2 regions of the uncultured Rossellomorea sp. genome follow, and region 2 is predicted to be linked to the other one. Evidence: a T-box and tRNA genes for the amino acid it is inferred to sense, from the RefSeq annotation. Region 2 holds a T-box; the other holds one or more tRNA genes.
What was found. A T-box is a leader RNA that pairs with one kind of tRNA and senses whether it is charged. The one in region 2 lies ahead of alaS (alanine--tRNA ligase), so its partner is inferred to be a tRNA-Ala.
Positions count from the first base shown of each region.

Region 1: it has a tRNA-Ala gene. The T-box ahead of alaS (alanine--tRNA ligase) is inferred to sense a tRNA for this amino acid. The anticodon was not compared.

Region 1 covers NZ_CANKZT010000004.1:465,167-471,042, reverse strand. Annotated here, with positions in the region: gene nagE (N-acetylglucosamine-specific PTS transporter subunit IIBC) at 1-588, opposite strand, end outside; gene nagA (N-acetylglucosamine-6-phosphate deacetylase) at 819-2,027, shown strand; gene nagB (glucosamine-6-phosphate deaminase) at 2,014-2,763, shown strand; tRNA gene Q1B03_RS16815 (tRNA-Ala) at 2,940-3,012, shown strand; gene Q1B03_RS16810 (glycoside hydrolase family 16 protein) at 3,108-3,803, opposite strand; gene Q1B03_RS16805 (GNAT family N-acetyltransferase) at 4,094-4,645, shown strand; gene Q1B03_RS16800 (TrkA family potassium uptake protein) at 4,698-5,690, shown strand; gene Q1B03_RS16795 (YugN-like family protein) at 5,683-5,876, opposite strand, start outside.
Region 2 covers NZ_CANKZT010000001.1:828,486-834,361, reverse strand. Annotated here, with positions in the region: gene Q1B03_RS04485 (AI-2E family transporter) at 1-797, shown strand, start outside; T-box leader at 874-1,144, shown strand; gene alaS (alanine--tRNA ligase) at 1,211-3,844, shown strand; gene Q1B03_RS04475 (IreB family regulatory phosphoprotein) at 3,928-4,194, shown strand; gene ruvX (Holliday junction resolvase RuvX) at 4,198-4,614, shown strand; gene Q1B03_RS04465 (DUF1292 domain-containing protein) at 4,629-4,919, shown strand; gene mltG (endolytic transglycosylase MltG) at 5,079-5,876, shown strand, end outside.

The DNA of each region.
Region 1 (5,876 bases), on a different contig from region 2:
CCATACAAGTGTATTTAACACGTGATGCAGCCCGACTGGAATCAAGAGACGATTCAACAGGCCAAACACACCTACTCCCGTTGCACCTGCACCGATGATCCATTCACCGATGGAATTGATCCCGCTCTGAATCGGAGGCCAAACGATTCCAAAAACACCTGCGAGTATAACCATTGACGCAGCAGTTACAATCGGAACGAAACGTCTGCCTCCGAAGAAGCCAAGCCAGGCCGGAAGTTTAATATCATTAAAACGGTTATATAATAAACCTGCCACGACCCCGGAAATGATTCCACCGAAAATCGCCATATTGGCATCAGGGTCAAGGGCTTTTAAACCGCCCGTTAACACCAAATAACCGATGGCACCCGCCAGACCAGCCGTACCATTACCATCTTTCGAAAATCCGATTGCCACCCCGATGGCAAAGATTAAAGCTAAATTTTTAAATATGGCATCTCCTGCTTCAGACATGAACGCGATTCCCAATAAATCATCCTGACCTAAGCGCAGCAATAATGCAGCTGCAGGCAGAACCGCGATTGGAAGCATGAGCGATTTACCGATTCTTTGCAAGAAACCTAACATACTATCCTCTCCTTTTGTTTCAAGTGAAAGCGTTTAAGCAAAACACATCATATCATTAAAAAGGAATAGATGTCTATACCAATTTAACGATTGGAACTTATTGTTCAGTAAGTTAGAAAAGTTCCCCACCAGTCTGAATTGTAAAACATTTATTATAACTCTAACTGGTATAGACATCTATACTTTCTGGTGGTATTGTAGAATTGTAAAGTATTCAAGGAGTGATTTCAGTGACCTCAAATACAAAAAAACTACTTATCTTGGATGGTAACATCTATGCAGAAGATACAGTTTATGAAAAAGGATTTATCAAAATAGAGAATGGAAAGATCACCGAAATGGGTGAACGTTCCCAGTTAACCGATTCAGAAGAGTATAAAGTGATTTCTCTTCCCCATGGGTATAGTGTTATCCCAGGAATGATAGATATTCATATTCATGGAGTAAATGGCGCAGACACAATGGATGCAAAGCGAGAAGCTCTTGATACGATGACCGGGACACTTCCGAAAGAAGGAACAACCAGCTTCCTTGCAACAACCATGACAGAAGGATCCGATGCAATCGAAAAAGCATTGAAGGCAACCGCAGACTATATGTCAAAGCATCAAAGTGATGGTCAGGCAGAAATTCTCGGCATTCATTTAGAAGGACCGTTCATCAATCCGGACAAAGCAGGAGCACAACCTCTCAATCGAATCCAAAAGCCAAGTGTTGACATATTTAAACACTGGCAGGCCCTATCTCAAAACCATATAAAATTAGTCACTCTCGCTCCCGAACTTGATGATGACCATGAATTGATCCGTTATTTAAAAGAGAATGGGATTATCTCTTCAGTAGGCCATTCCAATGCAACATTTGATCAGGTCGGTAAAGCCATCGATGCCGGCTTGTCCCATGTGACCCACTTGTTCAATCAAATGTCAGGACTTCATCATCGTGAGCCCGGGATTGTCGGTGCTTCCTTCTTACGACAGGAATTAATGGTGGAATTGATTTCAGATGGAATTCACGTTCGACCAGAAGTGATTCAATTAGCATTCAATCAGATTACAGATGAGCGACTGATCCTCATCACTGATTCCATGAGAGCCAAATGCTTGAAAAATGGTCAGTATGACCTTGGCGGACAGATGGTGACGGTTAAGGACGGGAAAGCTTTATTGGACGAAGACACTTTAGCGGGAAGCGTATTGAAGATGAAAGACGCATTTACGAATATCCAGGAATTTACTACGGGTGATATGAGAAGTGCGATCAAAATGACCGCTGAAAATCCGGCCAGACAATTAAATGTCTTTGATCGAAAAGGAAGCCTTGCTCCCCTGAAAGATGCAGACATCGTCATATTAGACGAAAACAAAGACGTATACACAACGATATGTAAAGGAAAAATAGCCTATATTCGAGAGGATGATACTCATGAAACTAATTGAAGTGAAAGACTACCAGGAGATGAGTCAAGTCGCTGCAGACTATCTATTATCCAAGGTAAAAAAAAGTAAAAACGTAACACTGGGTTTAGCCACAGGCGGAACACCACAAGGGCTTTACGAGGTGCTGATTCATGATCATCAACAAAACGGAACGTCTTATCAATATGTATCGTCCTTCAACCTGGACGAATACATCGGCCTATCAGGTAAACACCCTAACAGCTACTACCATTACATGAATGATAACCTATTTAAACACATTGATATAGATTCAGAAAACACCCATATCCCTTCAGGAAAAGCAGCCGACCCCGCAAAAGAATGCGAAGCGTATGATGAAAAAATCCGCTCCCACGGGGGGATCGACCTTCAAATACTAGGGATCGGAAGCAACGGACACATCGGGTTCAATGAACCAGGTACATCGTTTGAATCCAACACTCACATTGTTGAGCTTGCAGAGTCTACACGTGAGGCTAATGCCCGTTACTTTGATTCAATCGATGACGTTCCGACACATGCTATTACCATGGGAATCTCATCGATCATGAAGAGTAAAGAAATTCTCTTACTAGTTTCAGGCGAGGCTAAACAAGCGGCGATGAAAAAGTTAGTTGAAGGCAAAATCTCAGAGGACTTCCCTGCTTCTATTCTGAATCAGCATGATCATGTAACGGTGATTGCCGATGAAGAAGCTCTGGCACTAGTGAAAGGGTTAGAGTTGTTGAATAGATGAATGGATGAAGATATGGAGTGATTAAGTTTGGTCCGTGTCTTTGAGAGCGGCGAACAATGGTTCGTCGCTATTTTTTTTATAATTGTTGGGATATTTATAGATTAAAAAGAAGAATATTATAAAAAAGGATTGACGAAAGCTATGTATATTTCTTATAATAAATCTTGACCGATCACGGGGCATTAGCTCAGCTGGGAGAGCGTTTGGCTGGCAGCCAAAAGGTCAGCGGTTCGATCCCGCTATGCTCCATACCGAAATAAGATGGGGAAATCTTGTATACAAGATTTCCCCATCTTATTTTTATTATCTTGTTTTTGCTATAGCTTTGATCTCACACTAAACGATTAGTTAGCAAGTGGTATAAACTGAAACTTAGTTATCACAATTTCTGTTTCCTTTTGATTCAATGGAGCCCTTCCTCCAAATAACCATAAGTTAATGTCTACTTTTTCGTTTTTGGTATTAGGAATATCTCCTCCTCTATATGTCCATTCCTTGATTCGATACCATTCTATTGGACTTGGTAGTTTTGAATAATGTCCATGAAGGGAAAGAAATTTAATGGTTGTTGGAGTCCATAAAAAACTATGGGTTGAATAGTTTCCGCTTAGAGACGTTTGAAATTGAATCATATTCCCCGCCTTTGTATAGGGCTGAACCACGTACTGAGAATTTGGTCCTTTTGGATTTCCCCATTTCGCAAATTCAATGTCAATTTCCCGATAATTATTCGCAGCAGCATCCGCAGAAGTACCATCATATGTGAATAATCCCAAAGTTATATTTGGATCCAATAGATCCGGGCGACCATCCACAAAAAATCGGTACGTTCCATAACCAAGGGTTTGCGTGTTATATACTTCAGCACAGTACCACTTATTGTTTCGTTTTGTTATTTTCAAATGCAATCTTCCCGCACTGTCTACCCATACATTTTCGGTACTACCTGAAAAATAATTCGGTCCGGGACCCCATTTGTTAGTTGAAGAATTTTTCACATTCCAAGTATAGCCACTCCACTTAATTGTTCTATTATTCAATTCTATTCCTCCGATATATTAAATTTTTTAATATATCATATGTATAACCTGTCACAATGAATGTAATAAACTTTGTATACAAACTAACGTTTATACTTAATAGATTTCTAGATCCATGCTGAGTAAGAATATTGTTGGCAGAATAAAGCGACCATCCTTCATAGAGTTTATCCGGCCCCTTTCCCATTCACTTTTGCCACAATACTTTTTGAAGTGTACTCAATCAAAATTCATTATCCTCGATCCGGCACTTCCGTGATATACTTTCATGTACAAAGGGGTTGAAAATAATGGAAAAATATCCAGTATTCGAAACGGAGAAATTAACACTAAGACAACTCACAATGAAAGATGTAGATTTTCTTTATGAGCTATACACGTCCGAGGACGTTCTCCGCTATTTTGGCATGAGTCCGATTGAATCGAAAGAAGTGGCTGTCAGTATGGTAGAGAACTACGAAAAACACCTTGAAACAGGCGGTCCCATGCGCTGGGCGATTGTGGAGAATACTAGTGACAAAATGATCGGTACATGCGGATTCCACGCCATTTCCAAAGCCTATAAACGCTGTGAAATAGGTTATGACTTGAGCCCCGGCCACTGGGGTAAGGGCATCATGGGAGAGGCACTCTCCCCTTTACTTACCTATCTGTTTACAGATAAAGGAATGAATCGTGTAGGGGCAGTGATCGTCCCATATAATAAAGCTTCTGCAAGAGTGATTGAAAAGCTTGGTTTCAAACAGGAAGGATTACTCAGAGAATATATCCTTCAAGATGACCATAAATATGATGCTTACATGTACAGCTTGTTAAAGAAAGAATGGCTTTGTGAGTTTTAGAAGAACCTGAATGGGCAATAATGGTCAGTGCAGATGAAAAGGAGCTGGTAGAATGGTACAGCAGATGTTTCAGGGGTTTTTGCGCTGGCCTTTAGTTGTTCGGATATTTATGATTGCGATTACGCTGATGCTCTCGTTTGGAACGATTATTCATTTCATCGAGCCCGATACCTTCCCTTCCCTATTCGATGGGATCTGGTGGGCGATTATTACGACTTCCACTGTTGGGTATGGGGATTTTGTTCCCTCATCGTTTGAAGGCAGACTGATTGGCATTATTCTCATCTTAGTAGGTGCCGGTTTTCTTTCTACTTATTTTGTCACCCTTGCAGCAGAAACGGTGATGACACAAAATGCATATTTGGAAGGGAGAGCTGCGTTCAAGGGGAAAGAACATGTTGTAATCGTAGGATGGAATGAACGGACGCGTGAAGTGATTAACCAACTAACATCCCTGCAGTCCCAATGTGATATCATCTTGGTCGATGAAACCCTTCAAAAGAATCCATATAGCAATAACCGTATTCATTTTGTGAGGGGAACCCCTTTTACAGATGCGATTCTAAAAAAAGTAAATCTCCATCAAGCATCGATCGCCATCATTACCGCTGATCAAAATAAAGATGAGAAAACGGCAGACATGAATTCTGTCCTGACTCTTCTCGCCATTAAAGGGAATCACCCTGAATTGTATACGGTCGTTGAAATTCTCCAGAAGGATCAAGTGGCCAATGCCAAACGTGCTGGAGCCGATGAAGTAATTCAAACGAATATGCAAACCAGCTACGTGATGATGAACAGTATCATTTCTCAAGGGATGTCTAAGACGATATTAAAGCTTTTGAACCATCTTAAAGGAAATAATCTGAAGCTGATCCCTGTTTCCGATGAATACATCGATGAAAATTTTCATTCATTGAGTGCACATCTTCTGAAGAACAATATTATCTTATTGGGCATAAAAAAAGGAGAAATCACGACTGTGAATCCTCCTTTGACGACTTTGATTGAAGAAAATGATGAACTGCTTGTGATCTCTAACTAGAGAACAAAACGTTCTCCAGCTCTTTTACAAGTTCTTTCCCGACTTCAATATATTCTTCCGGGAAGCTTGCATCGGGATCTTGTGGTTCAGAAAATTGATTGACAGAGCCTGAAAAGGTTCCGGTTGATGCGTAATCGTCCAAGCCACGCTGGTATTTATGAGAGAGAAGGAACGGTTTACCGAATT
Region 2 (5,876 bases):
CTCCGATCATCATACATCAGCTGAAAGATTTATCAGAGAATGCGCCACTTTTTACAAAACAATACCAGAGGTGGCTGGACTATGTGCAAAGCGAGACCTCCACTTGGCCAGACGGAATACAATCTCAATTAGAGGAAAGAATTGACGGGATCGAAGCCTGGTTGACGGGGCTTGTCGCAGTCGTTCTGGCCACTGTGATGAAGTTTATGAACAGCTTTCTGCTTGTTGCAATCATTCCCTTTGTATCTTTTTATTTATTAAAGGATATTACGAAAGTGAAAAGATTCCTGTGGCAGCTTACCCCTAAAAAATGGAGGAACAGCGCGATTTCATTTTCAAGGGATGTGGATGAATCGCTGGGAGGTTATATCCGGGGACAGCTTTTAGTTTGTTTGATCATTGGGGGACTTTCAGCATTAACACTCTGGTTAATCGGTATGAAGTATCCCTTGATCCTCGGATTGATCATTGGAGTAACCAATGTAATACCCTATTTCGGACCGATTATCGGAGCGGTTCCAGCTGCCATTGTGGCAAGTACGATCTCTGTCAATATGATGATATATGTCGTCATCATGGTCGTAGTTCTCCAATTCCTGGAGGGGAATATCTTATCGCCCCTCATTGTCGGAAAAAGCCTTCATATGCATCCACTGTTTATTATGGCTGCCCTTATCATTGGTGGTGAAGTAGGGGGTGTGATCGGCATGATTGTTGCAGTGCCTTTTTTAGCTGTGGTAAAAGTAGCGATTTTACATGGACGAACCCATTTCATTCATGCAGCAGGGGGAGATTAACTGAAAAAATAAGAATCAACATTGACAAATACAGTGAATATTTCTATAATCCAACATATACAAGTATTCGTATAAAATGAAAGCAATGAAGGATCGAGTACGTTATAGTCCATCTATCAGAGAGGGATTCCCCAGGCTGCAAGGGATTCCAGATGAAGGATAACCGAATGCTAATCCTGAGTGCAGGTAAAACCTGCCGTCTATCCGCGTTAAGGTGTTTTGAGGGATGAACAATAGAGAAATGCGAATAGGCTTCCTGAGAGGCAACAAGGAACTACGAGCCTCTAAGCCTGCACTTTCTTTGTTCATAACCAGGGTGGTACCGCGAGTTAGCTCTCGTCCCTGTTTTAGGGATGAGGGCTTTTTTGTATTCATTTTTAACCATACATAATCAATGAAGGAGGAAGTTTTACATGAACAAATTAACAGGCGCAGAAATTCGTCAAAAGTTTTTAGATTTCTTTCAGGAAAAAGGACATGGTGTTGAACCGAGTGCATCATTAGTTCCGCATGAAGATCCGTCCCTTTTATGGATCAATAGTGGAGTAGCTACATTAAAGAAGTATTTTGATGGACGTGTCATTCCTCAGAATCCAAGAATCGTGAATGCTCAAAAGTCCATTCGCACAAATGACATCGAAAATGTAGGGAAAACAGCACGTCATCACACGTTTTTTGAAATGCTGGGTAACTTCTCCATTGGTGAATATTTTAAAGTTGAAGCGATTGAATGGGCATGGGAATTTTTAACCGATGAAAAATGGATCGGGTTTGATCCCGAGAAGCTTTCCGTTACCATTCACCCTGAAGATCATGAAGCATTTGATATCTGGAACAAAAAAGTAGGCGTACCTGCTGAACGAATCATTCGTATTGAAGGGAACTTCTGGGATATCGGTGAAGGTCCAAGCGGCCCGAATACAGAAATTTTCTACGATCGCGGACCGGAATATGGGGAAAGTCCTGAAGACCCTGAATTATATCCTGGTGGAGAGAATGATCGTTATCTTGAGGTATGGAATCTTGTGTTCTCACAATTCAATCATAACCCTGATGGAACGTATACTCCGCTTCCCAAGAAAAATATTGATACCGGTATGGGACTTGAACGTATGGCATGTGTCGTACAAGAAGTACCAACAAACTTTGATACAGATTTATTTATGCCGATCATTTCTGCAACCGAAGAGATTTCCGGTAAGTCATACGGGAAAAACAGCGAGATCGATGTAGCTTTCAAAGTCATTGCCGATCATATCAGAACGGTTTCCTTCGCAATCGGTGACGGAGCCCTTCCTTCCAACGAAGGCCGTGGCTATGTATTAAGAAGACTGCTTCGCCGTGCGGTTCGATTTGCGAAGCAAATTGAAATCAATCGTCCGTTCATGTATGAATTGGTTCCGGTTGTTTCTGAAATCATGGTTGATTTCTACCCGGAAGTGAAACAAAAAGCGGAATTCATTCAAAAAGTGGTGAAAAATGAAGAGGATCGCTTCCATGAAACTTTAAACGAAGGGTTGGCTATTCTTTCTTCTATTATCAAGGTACAAAAATCTGCTGGGAATAAAGTGATTCCTGGTGAAGATGTCTTCCGTCTGTATGATACGTACGGTTTCCCGGTTGAATTAACGGAAGAATATGCAGAAGAAGAAGGATTGACGGTTGATCATGACGGTTTTGAAAGAGAAATGGAAGGTCAGCGTGAAAGAGCGAGGTCGGCTCGCCAGGATGTGGGCAGCATGCAAGTGCAAGGAGGAATCCTAAGTGACATCACGGTAGAAAGTCGCTTTGTAGGATATGACACATTAGAAACGACTGCTACAATTCTTGAACTGTTGGTTGATAATGAACGTCAGCCGAAAGTCGATAAAGGACAGGAATGCCAATTTATTCTGGACCAGACACCTTTCTATGCAGAGAGCGGAGGACAAATCGGCGATAAAGGATACATTGAAGCTATGGGCGTGAAAGTATTTGTGACAAACGTGAAGAAAGCCCCTAACGGCCAAAACCTTCATTCTGCCATCGTTGAAGAGGGCACACTAGAGCAAAATGCACAGGTGCTTGCAAAAGTGTCCCGTGAATCCAGAACAAAAGTGGAGAAGAACCACACGGCGACGCATATCCTTCATCAGGCATTGAAAGATGTCCTTGGAGATCATGTCAATCAGGCAGGTTCTTTGGTGGAACCAGACCGTCTGCGATTCGACTTCTCTCATTTCGGTTCTGTTTCCCAGGAAGAGATTGAGCGAATCGAAACCATCGTCAATGAGAAGGTCTGGAAGGCTATTTCAGTTAACACAGCTCTTAAATCACTATCAGAGGCAAAAGCGATGGGAGCGATGGCTTTATTCGGAGAAAAATACGGCGAAGAGGTTCGCGTTGTATCGATTGGAGAGTATAGCTTAGAGCTTTGTGGTGGTTGCCATGTTTCGAACACGTCTGAAATCGGGTTATTTAAGATTCTTTCAGAAGGTGGGATCGGAGCAGGTACGAGAAGGATTGAAGCTGTTACAGCGGAGAATGCTTACAAAGTGTTGAATGATCAGGTTACTCAACTGAAGGAAGTAGCAGGCAAACTTAAAGCGAATCCTAAAGAAGTCGTCAACCGAGTGGACTCTTTATTAGTTGAAATGAAAGAGCTTCAGAGAGAAAATGAATCATTATCCGCAAAGTTGTCTAACATAGAAGCAGGCAGCTTAACGGATCAAGTCAAAGTCATTGACGGGGTGAATGTTCTTTCCGCGAAGGTGGCTGTGGGAGATAGCAATGGATTACGTACAATGATGGATGATCTTAAACAGAAATTGGGCTCAGGGGTTATTGTATTGGCAACAACTGGTGACGACAAAGTTACGATCATTGCAGGAGTTACGAAGGACTTAGTCGAAAAAGGATATCATGCTGGAAAACTTGTTAAAGAGGTAGCTTCACGCTGTGGTGGTGGAGGCGGTGGCCGTCCGGACATGGCTCAAGCCGGGGGTAAACACCCGGAAAAAGTGGAAGAAGCCCTGCAATTTGTAGAAGAATGGGTCAAATCCATTTAACTCCTTGTTAAAGTGGTGTACAATGTAGGTAACGATTAACAATTCGGTTGTCAAAAAGACAAGCCTGAAGAGAGGTGCTAAAAATGAGTTCTTTTGACAAAACGATGCGGTTTGATTTTTCAGAGGAGCCGTTCGAACATGACGTGAAGGAAGTACTCCTGCAGGTTCATGATGCTCTTCAAGAAAAAGGGTACAACCCGATCAATCAAATCGTAGGGTACTTATTATCTGGAGATCCTGCTTACATTCCTAGACATCAAGATGCCAGAAATATCATCCGCCGTTTAGAACGTGATGAGATCATCGAAGAATTAGTCAAATCGTATTTGAAACAGCACAAAGAGGGATAATACATGCGCGTAATGGGTTTAGACGTCGGTTCTAAAACAGTGGGAGTCGCAATTAGCGATGAGCTTGGTTGGACCGCTCAAGGGATTGAAACGATTAAGATTGACGAAGATCAAGGTGTGTTCCGGATCGACCGATTAAAGGAACTTGCCGAGGAATACCAAGTGGATACAGTTGTAGTCGGATTGCCTAAAAATATGAACAACTCAATTGGTCCCCGGGGTGAAGCGTCTAAAGCTTATGGAGAGTTAATTCATCAGGAATTATCCCTTCCCGTTAAATATTGGGATGAGCGACTAAGTACAATGGCAGCGGAACGAGTCCTTTTAGAAGCCGATGTAAGTAGGAAGAAACGTAAGAAAGTAATTGATAAAATGGCTGCGATGATGATCCTTCAAGGATATCTTGACAGCCAAAAATAATGAGGTGAATGTTCATGGAACACGGAGAAAAACAAATTACAGTAGTTGACGAACAAGGAAATGAACAATTATGCGAGGTTCTTTTCACGTTTGAATCAGATAAATTCGGAAAATCTTATGTACTATATTATCCACTGGGAGCAGATGAGAACGACGAAGAAGAAATCGAAATCCACGCGTCTGCATTCCTTCCGGGAGACGAAGGCCAAGAAGGCGAATTAAAGCCGATTGAAACAGAAGAAGAGTGGGACATGATCGAAGAAATGTTAAACACTTTCTTAGACGAAGAAGAAGAAGCTGAATAAGCGTTAATTTTTCATACGAAACAGGGACCGCAAAAAGGGACAAAAAACTCACCTTTTTGCAGGTCCCTGTTTCACTTTGTGCAAAATATTGTATAATAGTGAAGATGATGTCGAATTACGCCCAACGGATATCCCTTTTTTTGCTCGAAAGGGGGAAATATAGCTTTGGAAAAAAATAAAAACATAAAAGAAACGCTTATGAAAAAACTGCTGGAGAGACAAGAGGAGGCTAAGGTCATTAGAAAAATAGTAGGTCTTGTCATTCTTTGTCTTGTCATCGTTATTGGAGGAACGGCCATCGGTGGATACCTTTATGTGAATTCAGCATTAAAACCCGTCGATCCGGACAACACTAATCCAGTGAAAGTCGAAATACCTATAGGCTCTGGAGTTACTTCCATCGGAAACATTTTGGAGGAAAAAGGAATTGTCAAGAATTCAACGATCTTTAAATACTATGTAAAATTTAATAATGAATCCGGTTTTCAGGCAGGTTCCTATGACTTGACACCTTCCATGACGTTAAATGAAATTGTTAATAGTTTAAAAACAGGGAAGGTAATGAGAAAAGCAGAGTTTAAGATTACCATACCTGAGGGACTTCAATTAGATCAAATCGCTGAGATCATAGCTGATAAGTCCCCTTATGAGAAAGAAGAAATTGAAAAAAAATTAAATGATAAGAAATGGCTCGAGCAATTAAAACAGGAATATCCGGCACTGATAACTGATGAAATATTAAATAAAAAAATTAAACGTCCGTTAGAAGGATATCTATATCCCGCGACATACCCTTTCTATGAGAAGAAGCCTTCCTTAGAAGCAATCTTAACGAAGATGATTGCACAAACGAACGAAGTCCTCGCTCAATATGAGGGAGCGATGGCAGATAGGGAATACACGGCCCATGAGCTTCTGACGTTATCTTCCCTCATTGAAGAAGAAGCAACAGAAAAA